DNA from 4 places in the uncultured Exiguobacterium sp. genome. Region 1 is predicted to be linked to each of the others. Evidence: riboswitches for the same ligand, from Rfam matches in the RefSeq annotation. Region 1 holds a riboswitch; each other region holds the start of a gene.
The links. Region 1 has a riboswitch for thiamine pyrophosphate ahead of thiD (bifunctional hydroxymethylpyrimidine kinase/phosphomethylpyrimidine kinase). Riboswitches for the same ligand answer to the same signal wherever they lie in the genome.
Positions count from the first base shown of each region.

Region 1 (4,793 bases):
GCTCAGCAGGTGGAGAAAACGGTTATACGTTCCATAACGGGATCGACTTCGGCGGTCCGGTTGGGACTCCAATTGTTGCAGCTGCCACAGGAACAGTTATTACAGCATCAAGTAGTGGTCCTTACGGAAATCACATCATGATTGCGCATCAATTAAATGGTAAGACATATACGACACTTTATGCACACATGAGCGCGCTCAATGCTCACGCGGGACAGCGTGTCAGCCAAGGTCAACAAATCGGTCTACGTGGAAGTACAGGAAATTCGACGGGTCCACACTTACACTTTGAAATTCACGTCGGTGGATATAGCTACAGTGCAACTGGTCCGGCTAACTCAGTAAACCCAATGACTATGTTTTAAATAGTGAAGAATCGTTGCTCGTGCAACGATTCTTTTTTTATATTTGATAAGAAAAATATATATTACAAAAAAACGTTTTCACTTGAAATGTAAATGAAATTTTTTTGAAACGATTAGGGTGCTATAATCTATTTCAGATATGAGAGAAACTTGAATACTATAATAAAAAAATGAAAATACATAAGTGAGGAAAACGATATATGCTAAAAAAACTAATTTCTACCATTGTTTTAGGAGCATTACTGATAACAGGAACACAACCAATTGCGGCAGCGACGATCAAAGAAAAAAAGGCTGAAAATGCTGCAGAACAACGTAAATTAGAAAAAGCAATTAAAAAACAAGAGTCGAAAATTTCGAAAGAACAACGTCAGATCAACCGAATTGATGCAGCAATCAACGAAAAGATTTTTCAGGTTTCTGAAAAAAATAAACAAATTGAGAAGTTGAATTTGCGAATCGATGAATTAAAAGCAGACATCGTTCGCTATGAAGAGATGTTGAAAAAACAAGAAGAACTATTAGGCGATCGTCTACGTGTCTTCCAAGAAAACGACGGGAATTCAATCAAATGGGAAGAAGTCATTTTTGGATCTAAAGATTTAGGTGATTTATTTAGTCGTGTCATGGCAGGGAAAAAAATCGCGGAGCAAGATGATAAAATGATCTCAGATTACATCGCGACACAACAAAAACTAGCAGAAGCAAAGCAAGCGCTCGTTGAAAAAAAGACGGAGCAGGTCGAAGAGAAGAAAACATTAATTGAACAGAAAAAAGCGTTGAAAGAACAGATGAAAAAACGGAGTGCTACACTTAAAAAATTACGAAAAGGCAAGACGAAGTTCACGACAGAACTATTGGATGCAAAAGAACTTCAAGCGACGCTAGAAGCTCAAGAACGTGCGATTGCTGCAGCAAAAGCGGCAGCTAAAGCAGCGGCTGAAAAAGCAGCAGCTGAGAAAGCGGCAGCTGAAAAAGCAGCTCAAGCAGCCAAACAAGCAAATAAGAATACAAAATCAACAGGTTCAAGTTCAACACCAATCAGTTCGGGAGGTGGTCAATTCGTTCGACCATCTTCAGGATCTGTATCACAAGGATTTGGCCCAGCTAGCGGAGCAAACGGCTATACATTCCACAATGGTGTTGATTTCAAGGGTGCGGTCGGATCGCCGATCGTTGCAGCAGCAGCCGGAACTGTCATTACAGCATCGGGTGGTGGACCTTACGGAAACCACGTTATGATTTCGCATTTCTTGGATGGAAAAGTCTATACGACGGTTTATGCTCATATGAGCTCATTATCTGTTCATGCAGGACAAACGGTCTCTCAAGGTCAGCAAGTCGGAACACTGGGTAGTACAGGAAATTCAACAGGACCACACTTGCATTTCGAACTACATGTCGGAGGCTATCAATATAGTGCTTCTTCTCCTCTGAATGCAGTGAATCCATTGGCATATCTGTAATCAAAAAACGAGCTTCGGCTCGTTTTTTTTTCTTCTCTATGCTACAGTTAAGGCGAAACGAATACTTGAGCAACTAGGGGAGCTGGAGGAATCCGGCTGAGAGGAAAACCAGTCTGTTTTCGACCCTATTACCTGAACTGGATAATACCAGCGTAGGAAAGTTGAGCCGAACGGATACCGGAATGCGTGTATAACGCTTTCGTATAGCGTCGACTGCTTTTTTACAGCGGTCGACGCTTTTTTGTCGGTCACGACTCCCTGCCATTGCTCGATGGGAAGGTGAAAAGAACATGAAACACGTACTGACGATTGCGGGATCCGACTCCGGTGGTGGAGCTGGGATTCAAGCGGATTTAAAAACATTTTCGGCTTTAGGCGTTTATGGAATGAGCGTCCTGACAGCCGTCACGGCGCAAAATACGCTGGGTGTTCAAGCGGTGGAAGAGTTATCCCCAGAAATCGTAGATGCCCAGTTAATGTCGATTTTTTCAGATATTCGTGTCGATGCAATCAAAATAGGAATGGTCTCGAATGCGCAGACGATTCGTGTCATTGCTACACATCTCCGTAAACAGACAGTTCCGGTCATATTAGATCCCGTCATGGTCGCTAAAGGCGGTCATGCCCTATTGCGAACGGAAGCTGAACAAGCATTGATTTCAGAACTTCTACCGCTCGCGACACTCGTCACGCCGAATTTACCGGAAGCGGAGCGTTTAACAGGACGATCGGTCACCAATCTAGAGGAAATGCGATTGGCGATGCATCAATTGGCTACACAGACAGGGGCAGTATTACTAAAAGGCGGACATCTCTCAGGAGCTGCGACGGATTTGTTGTTTGATGGGGAAGTGGAACACCGCTTCACATCGGAACGATTAGACAACCATCATACTCATGGAACTGGTTGTACCTTATCTGCGGCGATTGCTTCGCGGATGGCGCTTGGAGAAGATTTAACAAATAGTGTACGACAGGCAAAGAGCTATGTCACAGAGGCAATTCGTCATGGATTTGCCCTCGGACAAGGTATTGGACCGACACATCATTTTCATTCACTTTGGAGGGATTCACATGTTTACGACCATTCTTGAACACAAACCACTCATTCACCATTTGACGAATACAGTCACGATTAATGATTGCGCGAATGTCACACTCGCTGTTGGCGCATCACCCGTCATGGCGGAAGATATTCGTGAAGTGGAAGAGATGGTTCGTCTCGCACAAGCTCTTGTCTTGAACATCGGTACGATCGATGCAGACATGCAGGCAGCTCAACGACTTGCGGCACGCGAAGCGGGTCGCTTGAATATTCCGATCGTTCTTGACCCTGTTGGAGCGGGAGCAACATCATTGCGTACATCCTTTTCAAAAGAATTGAGTGAACTCGGATGTACGGTCATTAAAGGAAACGCTTCAGAAATCAAGACATTGCTTGGGGAGAATGGACGAACAAAAGGAGTCGATGCTGCAGGAGATGCAATCATGGATCGAGAGACCATTCGTGCATTCGCTCGCAAAAAAAAGTCCGTTATTGTCGTCACAGGTCCAATCGACTACATCACGGATGGGATGCGCGAAGTGGAACTCCATGTAGGAACGCCGCGTCTCGGAGACGTCACAGGTACGGGTTGCATGACGGCCTCTTTGATTGCGAGTTTTCTCGGTGCCGGATATTCTGCGTTTGAGGCGGCAGTCCACGGAACATTCATCATGGGCAGAGCGGGAGAACAGGCAGCATCAGAAAATGGTCTAGGTGATTTCAAACGAGAGTTGTTCAATGCGATCAGCCTGATGACAGAGCAAGACCTGACGGAGGCGAAAGCACATGTCAATTGATTATTCCATTTATGCAGTGACGGATCGTCGTTACCATCCGGGAGTTGCGATAGAAACGGTCGTTGAAGAAGCCATTTTAGGTGGTGCGACGGTTATTCAGCTACGGGAAAAAACCGCACAAGGAAAGGAATTCTTCGATCAAGCAATTCGATTGAGAACGATTACGGATCGCTACGACATCCCTTTAATCATCAATGACCGGATCGATATCGCTTTACTCGTGGGAGCTGGTTTGCATATTGGACAAGAAGACATTCCCCTAACCGCAGCGCGACGCCTCTTACCGGATGCTGTGATCGGCGTATCAGTAGCCACTGTTGCACAAGCGATTGAAGCAGAACAAGACGGAGCCTCCTATTTAGGCGTGGGTTCTTTATTTGCGACATCATCGAAAGCAGATGCTGACTCGATGTCACACGCGATGCTTCAATCGATTCGCGAAGCTGTTCGTTTACCGTTGATCGGTATTGGAGGAATTACAGCAACGAATGTCTCTTCTCTGCCCATCCCACTTGAAGGGTATGCTGTCATTTCGGATATTTTTGCTAAAGAAGATCGACAACTCGCTGCAGAGCGAATGACAGAAGCCGTGCGAGAGTGGCATCAATCTCTTCAGAACAGGGTATAATTCGTTCAGAGGTGATTGTATTGAAATGGCAGAAGATCCGTTTTCGGGGCTACTGGATCCGGTATCGATTGGAACCACAAATCATTCGGGTTGATAATCAGGGAATCTACCATTTAGGTAAAGTTTTATTTCCGCGTCCTAATCGTATATCTTATGAAATGGCTCTTTTGTTGAAAGAGAAGTACGAGCGACGCTATAAGCGTCCACTGTATATCAAGACGAGTTCGATCGCTACAGAAATCTGGGGACATACTCATTTAGATATTTACTATCGGTTACTTCTTCGTCTCCCGATTCCTGCTCGATTACGCAAGCGGTATAGGAATCGATTAGAAAGTACGAAGATTATCGATATTGGTGTACGTGCAGTCGACCAAAATCGAATCGTCTGGGATATCGGTGATTATATCGGAGGATGGTTCGTATTTTGGCTCATTCGTAGACGAATGCGCTGAACTTGCATTGTCTTGTTTCTCATGGTGCAATATACAT
Region 1 covers NZ_CAXYJR010000002.1:101,109-105,901, forward strand. The annotation lists gene ACHWTJ_RS00715 (murein hydrolase activator EnvC family protein) at 1-365, shown strand, start outside; gene ACHWTJ_RS00720 (murein hydrolase activator EnvC) at 566-1,831, shown strand; TPP riboswitch at 1,897-2,007, shown strand; gene thiD (bifunctional hydroxymethylpyrimidine kinase/phosphomethylpyrimidine kinase) at 2,122-2,925, shown strand; gene thiM (hydroxyethylthiazole kinase) at 2,906-3,673, shown strand; gene thiE (thiamine phosphate synthase) at 3,663-4,301, shown strand; gene ACHWTJ_RS00740 (hypothetical protein) at 4,472-4,756, shown strand.

Region 2 (4,793 bases), on a different contig from region 1:
ATCGCTTTTGGTACGATGTGACGCGCATCTTCCTCGGTATACAGCTGTTGGCGTTGTAGATTACTCCACTCGACATAATCGCGGTCGACGATTCGGACGACGCCGACACCGGCGCGAACGAGTTGTTCTGCCGACGCCGTTCCGAGCGCCCCCATGCCGATGATCAGTACCTTTGCTGCAGCTAAGCGTGCTTGTCCCGCTTCCCCGATCGGTTGAAATCGAGTTTGCCGTGAGTAACGGTTCATCGAATCAATCCACTTGTCGGACTACTCGCGACCGCATACTGTTTCTTCTCAATTCGTCCCGCTTCGTAACCAAGGCGCCCTGCTTCGACAGCTAGTCGCATTGCGTGCGCCATCTTGACCGGATCTTTCGCATGGGCGACAGCGGAGTTCAATAAGACGCCGTCCGCACCGAGTTCCATCGCATAGGCGACATCGGTCGGTGAACCGATTCCGGCGTCGACGATGACCGGCACCGTCGTCTGCTCGATGATGAATTGCAAATGGAGCGGATTGAGGATCCCTTGCCCGGAGCCGATTGGTGACGCCGCCGGCATGATGGCGTGACAACCAAGTTCTTCGAGTCGTCGTGCAAGGACGACGTCGTCCGACGTATACGGTAAGACGATGAAGCCTTCTTTAAGTAATTCTTCAGAAGCCCGTAACGTCTCGATCGGGTCAGGTAATAACGTCTTGTCGCAACCGATCACTTCGACCTTAACCATGTCGCACATACCGGATGCCCGCGCAAGCTTCGCCAACCGAACGGCTTCTTCTGCTGTCTTCGCACCAGCCGTGTTCGGTAGTAGATCGTACTTCGTTAAATCAAGCGACTCCAAAAAATTCGCTTGTTGTTTATCAAAAATATCAAGCCGGCGAACGGCAAACGTCAAGATTTGTGAGGCGGACGCATCGATTGCTTCCTGCTGTACTGTAGCATCCGTATATTTCCCCGTTCCGAGTAATAACCGTGATTCAAATGTCTTTTCTCCAATTTTCAGCATGTTTATCCTCCTCCTACGAAATGAACGATTTCAAATGTGTCATTGTCTCGAACGACCGTCTGACCATATGCCGTACGATCGATGATTTGTCGATTCTGTTCGACGATGACGAGCTTTTCCCCTAAGCCGAGTTGCGTGAGCATGTCCTCGATCGTCTCAATCTGTTCGATCGTGTGGTCATTGCCGTTAATCGTAATGTTCATCGGACTTCCTCCTTCTGAATCAACCGTAATGTATTTGCCAAGACTTCCGCCGTCGCCGGTGCGAGTAAGATGCCATGCCGATGATGCCCCGTCGCTAGGAAGATCCGACGGGATGAATCGGCGACTCCGATATATGGCAAGCCGGACGCCGTTTGTGGTCGTACACCGGACCAAATTTCTTCGACGACCGCGTCACGAATCGGTGGATACAGTCGTTCTGCTGCTTGAAGCAGTGACGTGATCCCAGCGACACTGACACCGACCGTTTCATCGTACGGCAGTTCGGTCGCACCAATCAAAATTCGTCCGTCTGCTTTTGGCACAAGGTAGACAGCGTCGTCAAACAGAATCGAGCGTAACGGCTGACCCGCGAGACGGACGGCGAGACATTCCCCTTTGCCCCCATATGTCGCGATCGAAATACCAGCTGTATCGAGCAAGGCTTGCGACCCGCGTCCGGCAGCGATCGTCACCGTTCGCCCGGTCCACGTTCTCGCATTCGACTCGACCTTGATGAAGTCGTCACTCTCCTCAATACACGTGACGTCCACTTGTTCTTCAATCAATACGCCGCGCTTTCGTAAGGCATATATCAAGGCAGTCGTCAGTTGTCGTGGATCGATTTGACCGACAGACGAAAATAAATGCTCGCGTCCCTCACGCTTCAACAAAAACGGTTGTTCCCGGTACCCACAATCGATACCCGTCTCTCGCTCAAGACGACGTGCAAGCAACGGATACAGACGACGACTACGTGCGGCAAGTGTATGCAATTCTGCTCTCAGCTCAATGTCCGTCGCAAGCATCCCGGCAGCTGCGCGGCTTGTCCCTTGTCCGCATGTTCCACGTTCTAAGACGACGACGGATTCGTTCTGACAGGCAAGACTGTAAGCAAGCGTCAAACCGATGACTCCCCCACCGATGATGATGTGATCCGTCATACGCGAACCCCCTGGTAACGCCTGATGGCGGCGAGTGGATCCGCTTGACCGAGAATACCCGATAAGACAGCGATTCCGGTTGCACCGGTCGCTGCGATTTCAGGCATGCGTTCTGGGGTGATCCCGCCGATCGCGATGACCGGTTTCGTCGTGAAGCTGACGACTTGCTTCAAGGCGTCGATTCCCCGTGGCGGCACATTCGGCTTCGACGCTGTCGAATAAATATGACCGTACAGCAGTCGGTCGGCTCCTTCCGCTTCTGCTGCCAGTGCCTCTGCTAATGAATGGACCGATTTCCCAATGACGAGATTCGGAAAATGACGTCGGACATCACGGACACGCAAGGACCGGCGCGTCAACTGCACACCGATGCCGGCGACATGGGCGACATCGACACGGTCATGAACCGTTAACTGCTCAGGCGAATAACCATGCGCAAGGAGCGCGTCGATTAGATCAAGCAATTCTGCTGCCGATAAGTTCGGTTCACGTAGATGCAGCTGATCCGTATAAGGTTGAAGGGATTGAAAGGTCTTTATTTCGTCAAGCGGATGGATGGATCCCGTCGAAATCAGATGTAAACGCATCATGCTCTTCCTTTCCATACGAAAAAGGACCACTCCCGATGTTGAAGGGAGTGGTCCGAAAATGCGCTGAAGCGCTAAGGATATCTAAGGTTTCGAGCCACTTCCCTCCGCTAGTACGAACTAGATCAGGTTCAAAGGGTCCGGATACTTCCGTCTCAGTCTGCTGGGAGACTCCCCTAGTGTCTTTTCGTGTTTAATTGGCTTGCCCCATTAGTCTAGCATGAGTCGCTTTGCTTCGCTAGTCCTAGTTGAGCGCTCTCACTTGCTGAATCAACTCCGATTTCGTTGGTCGCTGTTGCTCTTGACTGTCGGCATACGTCTGCTTCAGCTTCAGGATTCGCATCACTTTAGCATCGAGCATCGCAGGCGTCAGCGTTTTGTCTTTGACAGCTTGCATTACTTCAGCATGAACTTTTGCGTATGCACCTGCCTCTGAAAACATTGCCATATCAGCTCCGTTGACGAGCGACTGACGTGCCGCTTCCGCGAGACCATATTGTTTCGTGATCGCTCCCATGACGAGATCATCCGTGATGATGACACCGTTGAATCCGAGTTGCTGACGCAAGAGGTCAGTCAAGATCGGCTTCGAGAGCGAGGACGGATGCTGATTGTCATACGCGGGATAGAGAATATGGGCGACCATCACCATCTCAGCGCCTGCTTGAATCGCTTCTTGGAACGGTAACAGTTCCGTCCGCTTCAATTCTTCCTTTGATGCCGTCACTTTCGGTAGCCCGACATGGGAATCGACACTCGTATTGCCGTGACCCGGAAAATGTTTGACGACCGGAATCGTTCCCGTCTCCTGCATCCCGTGCATCAGGGCCGTACCAAGCGTCGCGACGATCTTCGGATCAGCACTGAACGCACGGTCGCCGATGATCGGGTTGTTCGGATTACTGTTGACGTCGAGGACCGGTGCGAAGTCCATGTTGAAGCCATAAAAACGTGACAAATGTCCGAGAGTACGTCCGACATCTTCCATTTTCGCATCATCTGCTCCTTGCGCCATCCGTTGATTCGTTGGTAGACGTAATCGTTGATCCGGTACCCGGCTGACGCGTCCACCTTCTTCGTCAATGCCGACGAACGCATACGGTTTTTGATTCGTCTCTTGAATCGCACGCGTGAACGTTAACAGTTGTTCTTCCGACGTGATGTTTCCACCGAGTAGTAAGACCCCACCAATCGCATGCGTCTGCAACAGTTTTCGGTCAGCTGCTGAGAGTTCCGTGCCGGCGACTCCGATATAGAGCAGTTGATCGACCTTCTCGGACGCCGACATCGTTGCCAATTGCTGCTTTAGTTTTGCTTGTTGTCGTTCTTCTTTCGTCGGCTCAGGCTTCGGTTTCTTTTCTTCTGTCGGTTGCTTCGTTTCTGGTTGTGATGGTTTCGTTGGTTCCGTCGTCTCCTGCGCACACCCTGCAAGCAACAGACAACCGATCAGTACGACTTTTTTCACAAAGGATCCTCGCTCCGGACACCATTGATCGAATAGTAGACGGAAATCTCAGCGTTCAGGGATTGCGAGACCGAACAATATTTATCTTTTGATAATGAGATGGCGCGACGGACCTTATCTTCCGGGAGATCACCTTCGAGCCGGTAATGAATCGAGATCGACGTAAAACGCCGCGGATGGTCCTCTGCCCGTTCTCCTTCGATATCCATTTCGAAATGGGTGATCGTCAAGCGCATCTTCTCTAAAATCGAGACGATATCGATTCCAGTACAGCCGGCAACGGCATGTAGCAGTAGTTCAGTCGGTCGCGGCGCTTGATTTTCGCCACCGTTCTCTGGTGCTGCATCCATCGCAAGATGATGCCCTGATTCCGTCTGTCCACTAAATCCCATCTGTTTGTTCCATGTCACTGTCGCTTGCATCGTTTCCACTCCTTTATAAGTAGTCTTCTTCTGTAGTATACGCAAAAAACAGTACTCCTGGAAATTCACACGCTATTTTGAATAATGGTTCTTTTCCCGAAATCTCGCTTTGCGATACCCGACGAAATCGTTTCATGCTATTCTGTTACTCATAGTTTCGCGCGCAAGC
Region 2 covers NZ_CAXYJR010000005.1:1,632,300-1,637,092, forward strand. The annotation lists gene ACHWTJ_RS10440 (ThiF family adenylyltransferase) at 1-245, opposite strand, end outside; gene ACHWTJ_RS10445 (thiazole synthase) at 242-1,006, opposite strand; gene thiS (sulfur carrier protein ThiS) at 1,009-1,209, opposite strand; gene ACHWTJ_RS10455 (FAD-dependent oxidoreductase) at 1,206-2,150, opposite strand; gene ACHWTJ_RS10460 (thiamine phosphate synthase) at 2,147-2,740, opposite strand; TPP riboswitch at 2,823-2,925, opposite strand; gene nagZ (beta-N-acetylhexosaminidase) at 2,982-4,202, opposite strand; gene ACHWTJ_RS10470 (OsmC family protein) at 4,199-4,624, opposite strand.
Region 2: another riboswitch for thiamine pyrophosphate. It lies ahead of ACHWTJ_RS10460 (thiamine phosphate synthase); the one in region 1 lies ahead of thiD (bifunctional hydroxymethylpyrimidine kinase/phosphomethylpyrimidine kinase).

Region 3 (4,793 bases), on a different contig from region 1:
AGACGACGTCATAGGTATAGCGTCTGCCGGATGCACCGAAGACGATTTTTTCAACAGGGTCGATTTTGATGACGGTTTCCTCGATGAATGGTTTATCATAGGCGCGACACAAGGAGGCGACGTCGACACGGATTTCATCAATGTCGTACGTTCCGTCAGCAAGCCCGGAGTACATACCCGAGTAATATTGATGCGTCGAGGCATTTAAAATCAGCCACTCGATGTCTTCTGTGGGTCCGTGGGTAATGCAATGCAGGTGAGCGTGCCCTGCACCAATCAAGAGGATTCGTTTCATGTCGTTCTCCTTCAATTTGTCTTGCTAGAATGTACCCGGATACGGGTGGCGGTAATCATAGCCAAAAGACAAGACTGATGAACAGGAGGATGACCACGAGGTAGATAATATCCTGGCGCTGAACGACTGGCACTTCATAATATGTCCGCTCTGCTGAAAAATGACGGGCTTCGAAAGCGATTGCCATCCGTTCTGCCCGCTGGATCGATCGCGAGAAGAGCGGTAAGCCGATTGATAGGAACGCATCACCAGGAAAGCGACTGTGCACGTTTCGAATCATTCGGACTTGCCGCAAGACGCGGACTTCTTCGACCAGTTGTGGCAAAAAACGGATCCCGGCAAGAAATCCGTACGCGAAGCGAGGCGATACCTTTGCCTGGTGAATCAAGCTCATCACGAACCGGGTCGAATCGGTCGTCGTGACGAAAGCGAAACTTAAGCAGACGAACGTCGCCATCCGTAAGGCAAGTAACCAGCCGTGCACGACACTTTCCGACGTGACATGAAACCAACCGAACGACCAGAGCGTGTTCGTACCTTTGCCGAAGGCTGCCATCATCCAGAACGTCAATAAGAATAATAGACTGTAAGGTGCGAGCCGTTTCAAGAAATCGACGGGACCCCATCCGGAGAGGAGTAGCAAGGCGATAGCAAAACTCAGGAACACCAACGTCTTGATCCAGTCATTCGTTGCAATCAAGGCAAACATGATCAAAAACAATCCGCTCCCCTTGATGACAGGATTGAGTTTAGCGAACGGTGACGCGTTTGTCTGCATTGCGCTTCACCTCCTGGAATTGGTACGAAAGTGGACGTTGCAGCTGACAGCGTTCGAGTAACGGAACGTCAGCGAATAACTCGTTCGGACGCCCGTCAAAAGCAATCCGGCCTTGCTCCATGACGAGGACACGATCCGCGTATCGGGCGACGAGTTCCATATCGTGTGTTGCCATGACGAGCGTCGTTCCGTTTTGTTGTTCCGTCAACAACTGTTCCATGAGCCGCCGTGTCGTCAATCCATCCTGTCCGAACGTCGGTTCATCGAGCAACAACAAATCCTTCGTCTGCCCGAGCATCGTCGCAACGCTGAGTCGTCGTTGTTGCCCTGTACTAAGCGCAAGCGGTGACTGCTGTTTGACGGATGCGAGTTCCAGTTGTTCGAGTAAAGTTGTGCGCTCGTCACTCGTCGCTGCCCGGTGACTCCAGTCGATTTCTGCTTCGACCGTCAGTTTGAGAAACTGCAGATCCGGTTGTTGGAAGACATAGCCGACGTGCTCATAAAAGCGTCGCCGGGAGTAACGCTGAGCCGGACGTTCCTGGAACCGATATGTTCCTTGATGCGAGAGCAACCGACCGAGTGTTGCAAGCAACGTACTTTTCCCGGAGCCGTTTGCCCCGAGCAACATCACCCATTCTCCCGTCATTAGGGAAAATGTCGCATCGGTCAGCGGGTAAGGTGCTTTCGTCGATAATGCAGCGACGTGTAACAAGGCAGTGCCTGCTGTAGCGACTGAGGGAAGCACGTGAAGTCGCGCCGCTTGTGGTCCATCTATGGGTAACGTCTCTAACGTATACGGATACAAAGAGGGAACAGCGACCCCTTTCGCTTGAAGCTCCGTATACGCCTGCGGAAACAAATCCTGTGGATGTGCCGTTGCAGTCACCGATCCGTCCTCAAGTAAGACGATCTGATTGACATATGGCAAACAGACATCGAGTTGGTGTTCAATCAAGACGATCGTTAAATCGTGTTCTTTCTGAATCCGAAAGATCAACGCCATCAGCTCGTGTTGCCCGATCGGGTCAATCTGAGCCGTTGGTTCATCGAGTAATAAGATCGTCGGATCAAGTGCCAGGACCGCAGCGAGCGCGAGGCGTTGTTTCATCCCCCCGGATAGACTCGCGATTGGTGTCGAGAAGGGGAGAGGGAGACCAACAAGTGCGAGTAAGCGTTCAATGCGTTCCTCCATCTCTTCGCGTGAAATCGACCGGTTTTCTAAACTAAAAGCGATTTCGCGTCCAATCGTTTCCATGCAGAACTGTTCTTCTGGGTTTTGGAATAAGATTCCGACCGAACCGGACCGGGTAACGGTTCCCGTCTGTTCGACTTCAATCGTCTCTGGTGTCAGTCCGGCTAGGGCATGAAGCAGTGTCGTCTTGCCACTCCCGCTTCGTCCAAGCAGAAGGGTCGTCCCGTGCTCGATCGTTAGCGATACATGATCGAGCACCGACTTCATTTGACCCGGATAGCGGATGCTGAGATCGTCGACAGTAATCATGCGACTTCCCGTTTCGCACGTCCTGCCGCAAATCCGTTCAAGACACCGGTCGCTACAAGGCGACGGACAAGAACCGCTGCGAGCAAGCCGCCGAGTAATGCACCACTGATCAATTGTAAGCCAGTTGTCGCAAGCAACGTCGTCGTCGTGTAGTAACCGAATCCGTTCGCGATCAGACTATAGACGATGCTACCAATCGCGGCTCCAACACCCGATAACATCAATGTCGATGTGTCATAACGGCGATAACGCGTCATCGCAAAGACGAGTTCCGCACCAAGTCCTTGGCAGACCCCGATCAGTAGAGCCGATAAACCAAAATGACTACCCGTGAACAGTTCGACAGCTGCCGCGACGATTTCCGCGATGAGGGCGGCACCTGGTTTTTGAATGATTGCTGCGACAAGCGGGCTCGCGATGATCCAGATCCCAAACATCCAGTTGGCACCGACTGGTCCGAAGATCGCAGACATCGGTAACCAGAGTGTTGACCAACCGAGATAGATGACGCCGCAAGCGACGGCGAGCATCATCATGACCATGATTTCTTTCATTTTCCAGTGTTGCATCGTGTTCGTCCTCCTTTAAGTGGGGGAGACACCAAAAAGACCGCCCTCCGAAAAAAAGAGAGCGGTCCTCAGAAAAACTGCGCGCAGCAGGAGTCATTGGATGTGATCGCTCCACTTTCCTACGCTAGTATGAACTAGATCAGGTTCGAAGGGTCCGAAGTAAATCGTCTCAGCCAAATGGGCTCCCCTAGTGGATATGGTAATAGATGATACGCTGTTCACTTTAGGCAATCTTCTGTCTATTGTCAAGACACAATAAAACGATACGCCACGAAGGGCGTATCGTTAAACGACTTATTTATTGTCTTCGTTCTCTTCTTTTGCTTCTTCTGAAGACTCTTCCGTAGCTTCCGCTTCGTTGTCTTCACTAGCTTCAGCTTGTGCCTCAGCTTCCGCTTCTTCGATTTCCTCAAGCTCTTGTTCAAGCGTTGACTCAACGACAGCTGCGACTTGAATGTCGCCTTCAGTGACGATACGGAAATCTTTTTGTTCCGGAAGATCAGCTACAGAAATTGAATCGCCGATTTCGAGGTTTGTGACGTCGACTTCGACGTTCTCTGGTAATTTATCTGGTGTTGCTGCGACTGTTACTTTAAAGAGTGTCTGTGATAGGAATCCACCGACTTTCGCGCCAGCTGCTTCCCCGACGAGTACGACGTCTGCTTCGACTTCTGTCTCTTCATCCATTTTGACGGCGATGAATTCGACGTGGTCGATTGTTGGTGTGAAGACATCCATATCACGACGGTTAATGAGAACGTTAACGTTCTTACCATCTAATTTTAGTGAAATCAAGACGTTTTCACCGTTTTCACGGATGATCTTGATGAGTTCTTTTTCTTCGAATGCGATTGGCGTACTTTCCACTTTGTAACCATACACGACACCAAGAGCTTTTCCTTCATGACGTAATTGTTTACGGAGTGAGCGTGGACGTACCTCGCGTTTTTCGACTGTTAATTTAACTGACATGTTCATTTCCCCCTTGAATTTGGTATAGCCCTCAAAAGGTAATGAATGTAGGAGCAGGACAAGTCCTGAACAATTTAAATATGCTAAGACAATCGGTTTCAGACTCATTTGAATCTGACGCTTTCGTGACTTTGCATTTCTCTCCCAGGTCATTACGCTGATATTGAGAAACATGTGTGAGTAAGTCACCGTTTGATGCGGTGCTAGTGAGTTTATACCCCTATGTTTTAAATCCTTAAACCTCTTTTTTTATTTTTTTAAAGTCGAAAGACCTCCAAACCGCTTGAAATCAAGGGTTGAGAGGTCTTTCATTTTTTTCTTTTTTTATGATAATGCGTTGGTTTTCACGGACCAGCGCGCGGACAAGACGTTCGATGTGCCGCATCGTCGTCTGTCCCATCGTCGAAATTTGAAGCCATTGATTACGGACGAGATAGTCGCTTTCATATTGAACATGATAGCCCTGGATCCGGAGAGCGTCTCCTAAAGCGGTTGCCGACGGATGGACGATAGTCAGGATTCCCGGCGCCTGTGCTTCTTGCGTTGCAAGAAGGTTAAAACCAGTCGCGCGAACGGCTTGTTCGAGATAGGTCATCTTGATGGCTGCTTGATCGAGATCAAGGGCATCGAGCGCTGCCTGACAAGCAAGCAACAAGTTCGATGAGCCGGAAAAGGCGA
Region 3 covers NZ_CAXYJR010000005.1:1,257,645-1,262,437, forward strand. The annotation lists gene ACHWTJ_RS08195 (NAD(P)/FAD-dependent oxidoreductase) at 1-295, opposite strand, end outside; gene ACHWTJ_RS08200 (energy-coupling factor transporter transmembrane protein EcfT) at 351-1,073, opposite strand; gene ACHWTJ_RS08205 (ABC transporter ATP-binding protein) at 1,045-2,574, opposite strand; gene ACHWTJ_RS08210 (ECF transporter S component) at 2,571-3,143, opposite strand; TPP riboswitch at 3,243-3,342, opposite strand; gene ACHWTJ_RS08215 (50S ribosomal protein L25/general stress protein Ctc) at 3,438-4,115, opposite strand; gene ACHWTJ_RS08220 (GNAT family N-acetyltransferase) at 4,405-4,793, opposite strand, start outside.
Region 3: another riboswitch for thiamine pyrophosphate. It lies ahead of ACHWTJ_RS08210 (ECF transporter S component); the one in region 1 lies ahead of thiD (bifunctional hydroxymethylpyrimidine kinase/phosphomethylpyrimidine kinase).

Region 4 (4,793 bases), on a different contig from region 1:
GGACTCGCAACATTACTTATCTCAAGTAGTTTGCCTGTCATGGCAGAGGCAGGGTCTTCAGCCGATCGGATCAGTCAAAAAATCGACACGATGACACTCGAACAAAAAATCGGGCAAATGATCATGCCCGATTTCCGGCAGTGGAATGGTAGCAATCATACGTCGCTTGCTCCAGAAGTCGCGAACATCATCGACCGCTATGATTTAGGTGGCGTCATCTTGTTTGCTGAGAACGTCAGCGAAACCGAACAGACGACGAAACTCGTTCATGATATGCAAGAAGTCGTCAAACAAGACGACAGCAACGATATTCCGCTTTTCGTCACGATCGACCAAGAAGGTGGCATCGTCACTCGGCTCGGAACAGGAACGAACTTACCTGGCAATATGGCTTTAGGCGCGACTCGAAGCAGTGCATATGCGAATGATGCCGGTCATATCATCGGTTCCGAACTGCATGCACTTGGTATCAATGTCAACTTCGGTCCGGATCTTGATGTCAACAGCAACCCTGGAAATCCCGTCATCGGTGTCCGCTCGTTCTCGAGTGATCCGGCGCTCGTCGGCACGCTCGGTTCTGCTTTGATGAAGGGGATTCAGGATGAAGGCGTCGCAGCGACCGCCAAACACTTCCCGGGTCACGGCGATACAGCGACCGATTCCCACTATGGCTTGCCCGTCGTCGACCGCTCCTTGCAAGAGCTGGAACAAGTCGAGCTCGTCCCCTTCAAGCGAGCCATCGCTGAAGACATCGATATGGTCATGACGGGACATATCGGAATGCCGCAAATCGAACCCGAAGTCGTCACGTCGAAAAACGGTACCTTCCCGTTACCTGCGACGTTATCGGATGACGTCATCACGGGCGTACTGCGCGAAAAGCTCGGCTACGATGGCATCGTCATCACGGACGCGTTGAACATGCAGGCGATCGCTGATAACTTTACAGAATCAGAAGCCGTCTTGAAGACGTTTGACGCCGGAGTCGACATCGCGCTCATGCCGACGATCCTCCGTTCCGAGCAAGATGTCACAAAGCTTGATCGGATTTTCAAAGACGTGATCGCAGCGGTCAAAGATGGTCGCCTTTCAGAGAAACGAATTGATCAATCGGTCGAGCGGATTCTGACGCTGAAGGCAGAACGCGGAATATGGAACGGTACGACTGATTCGACATCCCTAGCTGAAAAAATCGCGCAAGCGAACCAAATCGTCGGCAGTCCCGAGCATAAAGCAAAAGAACGCGCGATGACGGAAGCCGCGGTCACACTCGTGAAAAATGATCAGCGGACGTTACCATTCAAACCGAAAAAGAATGCCAACGTTCTTGTGATCGCTCCGGCGGCGGATCAGACGGACAGCATGAAAAAGACGATCGCTTCCTTACCGAAGAACCGGAACTGGCACGTGACGACAGCGAATTACTCGGCTACTACGCTACCGCTCGACCAAAACCCGACATTACGGGCGCAACTCGATGCAGCAGATTACATCATCGTCGGCTCCAACGTCAACACGAGTGCTAAACTACTCCCTACTGCACCAGAACAAGCCATTCCGGCTTCGATCTTCCGCTATGCGAAACAAACGGATACACCATCCGTCCTGCTCAGTCTCCGTAACCCATACGATGTCGCTGTTCAACCGGACGCACCGGCACATGTCCTCGTCTATGGCTTCAAAGGCGACCCGAACGGTCCAGACTCCGAAGCAGGCAATCTGAAATCAGCGGGACCGAACCTGCCTGCAGGTATCCGCGCGATCTTCGGAACGTTCAAACCGCAAGGCACTTTACCGGTTGATGTGCCGGTCTTTCAGAACGGTGTCTTTACCGACAAACTGCATCTCGAATTTGGTGACGGCTTTAAAAACTGGAAAAAATGATGTCATGATACACCAAAAGACCGAAGCTCCTTAAAGGATGCCTCGGTCTTTTAGTGATTGATACGGATATTCAGCTTCTTCTTTCGCACGATGGTAGACGCGGTATAACCAATAAGTCAGTAGTGCATAGACGACGATGACAAGAACAGCAGAAATGTAGCTCCCCATGCTATACGCTACCTTAAAGTTACGCGTCGAAGCGGATATACCGGATAACACGATTAATATCGGAATGATGTATCCAAGAAATCTTACTTTGACTTTACCAAGCATTCGTTGTACAGCATATGCTGCACTGATCACAAGTGCAATCACGATGATTTCCATTCCAATCCCTACTCTCACTAAATGGTATTCCTAATTCTACCATCTAGCGATTCAAGAAGATACCGCTCGTGCTGGAATCGTTTCGTAAACTGACGCAAACGTCTCTTCCGTCCACCCCATATGCCAGAAGAGTAACTCATAGTAACAACTTGTCACGAAATGACGTTTCATCCGCTCGCGTTCCGTCGGGCTCGCTTGCTCCGCCAGCGCATCAAGCCGTGCAATCTGTTCAAAGACGACCTTTTCAAACCATTCCGAGCTGTACGTGTCGATCCATTGCTGATAGATTTTTTCTTCCGGAGTACACGTCAGTAATTGCTGTCCGACTTCATAATACAACCAGTAACATGGCAAGATGGCAGCAATCGTCTCACCGAGCGTTCCTTCACTCGCATGATGCATGTGGGAGACATACGCATATGCTGTCGGTGCCGGTTCAAATGCTTCAAGATCTGCTTCCGTAATACCGAGCGGCTCAAAAAATGATTGATGTAAGCTCAACTCTGCCTCGTAAGTCGAAGTCGCATGCTCGGCAAGTGTCGCGATCGTCGCGAAGTCGTCTGCTTTTGACGCTGCCTTCGCTTGAATCTTCGCAAAGTGTTTTAAGTAATAGGCATCCTGCATGACGTAATGCCGAAATTTCGAGAGTGGTAACGTCCCCTCTCCGATTCCTTGAACGAATGGGTGCGTAAAACTACTGTCCCAATACGCTTGTGCCGCTTGTTTGATTTCTTGTGTGAATGTCATGATCTCATCCTCCTCGTTTAGTATGAAACGAAAAAACACCACCCCGAAACACACGGGCATGGCGCAAGAAGAACAAGACTTGACGCCACTTCCCTCCGTAAGTACGAACTTAATCAGGTTCAAAGGGTCCGAACGTCTTCGTTCGTCTCAGTCAGCCTACTGACTCCCCTAGTGGTCATTATTCGATTCCCATCCACTATAGCATGCTGAAAACGGAAGTCAAGTTGTCCTCTTTTCGCTATACTATGGAGTGTCAGAAGACGGATACCGTCTCCATCTGCAGACCGATTCCGAACAGACATCGTTCCCGTACACTAAATTTAGTACCTGATACTATAATTCATTCTGTTACTTACAATTGGAGGATTTCATTATGCATACACCAACAAAAATCATGGCGTCAGCCGTTATCGCTTCTGCTCTATTACTTCCGACAGCCGCATCTGCCGAACAAGTCGTTGATAAGACGATCGTCACACTCGGTGAGTCGCTCGGCGCAAAGGATAAAGCATGGGTGCTTTCCCGTCTCAATGCACCGGAAGGCATCACGCCAATCATCGCAACCTCTGCTGACGAAGAAAAATATCTCGGGAAAAACATCCCACAGTCGCAAAAAGGGGGCAACATGTATTCGTCGGCTAAAATCGAACTGACGGAAAAAGGAGATGGGCTCTCCGTCTCGACGGAGAACATCACGTGGGTGACGAAGGATATGTATCTCAACGCTCTCGTCACAGCGGGTGTCAAAGATGCCGACATCACGATTACTTCCCCTTACAAGGTGACCGGGACTTCAGCTCTGACAGGAATCATGAAAGCGTACGATCAGACTTCTGCTGAAACCGGGATTAAGTTAAGTGACGAACGCAAGGATCTAGCACAGCAAGAATTATCAGTCACATCAGACGTCGGGAAAACGGTCGGCACGGATAAGGTCGCTGACTTGATGAATGAGATCAAGGCTGAGATCGCCAATCAAAAACCGGAAACCAAAGTCGAGATCGAAAACCTGATCGTCCAAGTCATTCAAAATAACAATATCCAGTTGTCTGACGCACAAATGGACCGGTTGACGAATCTATTCAATCAAATGGAGCAAGCGAACATCAACTGGGGACAAATCGAAAGTGGACTCAAAAATGCGGGACAAGATATCCATGCCTTCGCAACTTCAGAAGAAACGAAAGGGTTTTTTGCTAAACTATTCGATGGACTTAGTGACTTCTTCAGTTCAATCGCGGGTGTGTTCAAATAATTCAGACTTCCGTAACTGACAAAAAAATAGTAAACTAAATGTATCTGAAACGAAAGGTGGTGTGAAAAGATGGACTTTGCCGCGTGCAAACACTGGTTGATGGAACAATTGTATCTGTTGCGCGCGATTTTTCATGGAATGGCGTTCTAAGGCACTCGTCTGCCCTTTTTTAGAACTTCATGATTGAAAAATACAGCAAAGCGCATCTTTCACACGTGATGGAGAGTGCTATTTGCGCTCTCCTTTTTTTGATGCGCGCGAAAGGATCAATTGATTATGATGATTTGCGACATTCAACACCTAACCAAACAATTCGGAGGCGAAACGATCTTAACGGATGTTTCCCTCTTCTTAAACGAACACGACCGTGTCGGTCTGATTGGACGAAACGGGAGTGGCAAGACGACATTACTCCGCTTGCTTGCTCGCCTTGAGCAACCGGACGGTGGTGTCATCTATCAAAAGAGCGGTTTGACGATCGGCTATTTGGAACAACTTCCTGTATATAGTGAGACGATGACCGGACTCGACGTCCTTTGGACAGCGTTTGAAGACATCCTCGCGATCCGTTCTCGGATGC
Region 4 covers NZ_CAXYJR010000005.1:1,869,155-1,873,947, forward strand. The annotation lists gene ACHWTJ_RS11645 (glycoside hydrolase family 3 protein) at 1-1,884, shown strand, start outside; gene ACHWTJ_RS11650 (hypothetical protein) at 1,915-2,211, opposite strand; gene tenA (thiaminase II) at 2,263-2,958, opposite strand; TPP riboswitch at 3,032-3,138, opposite strand; gene ACHWTJ_RS11660 (DUF1002 domain-containing protein) at 3,332-4,213, shown strand; gene abc-f (ribosomal protection-like ABC-F family protein) at 4,490-4,793, shown strand, end outside.
Region 4: another riboswitch for thiamine pyrophosphate. It lies ahead of tenA (thiaminase II); the one in region 1 lies ahead of thiD (bifunctional hydroxymethylpyrimidine kinase/phosphomethylpyrimidine kinase).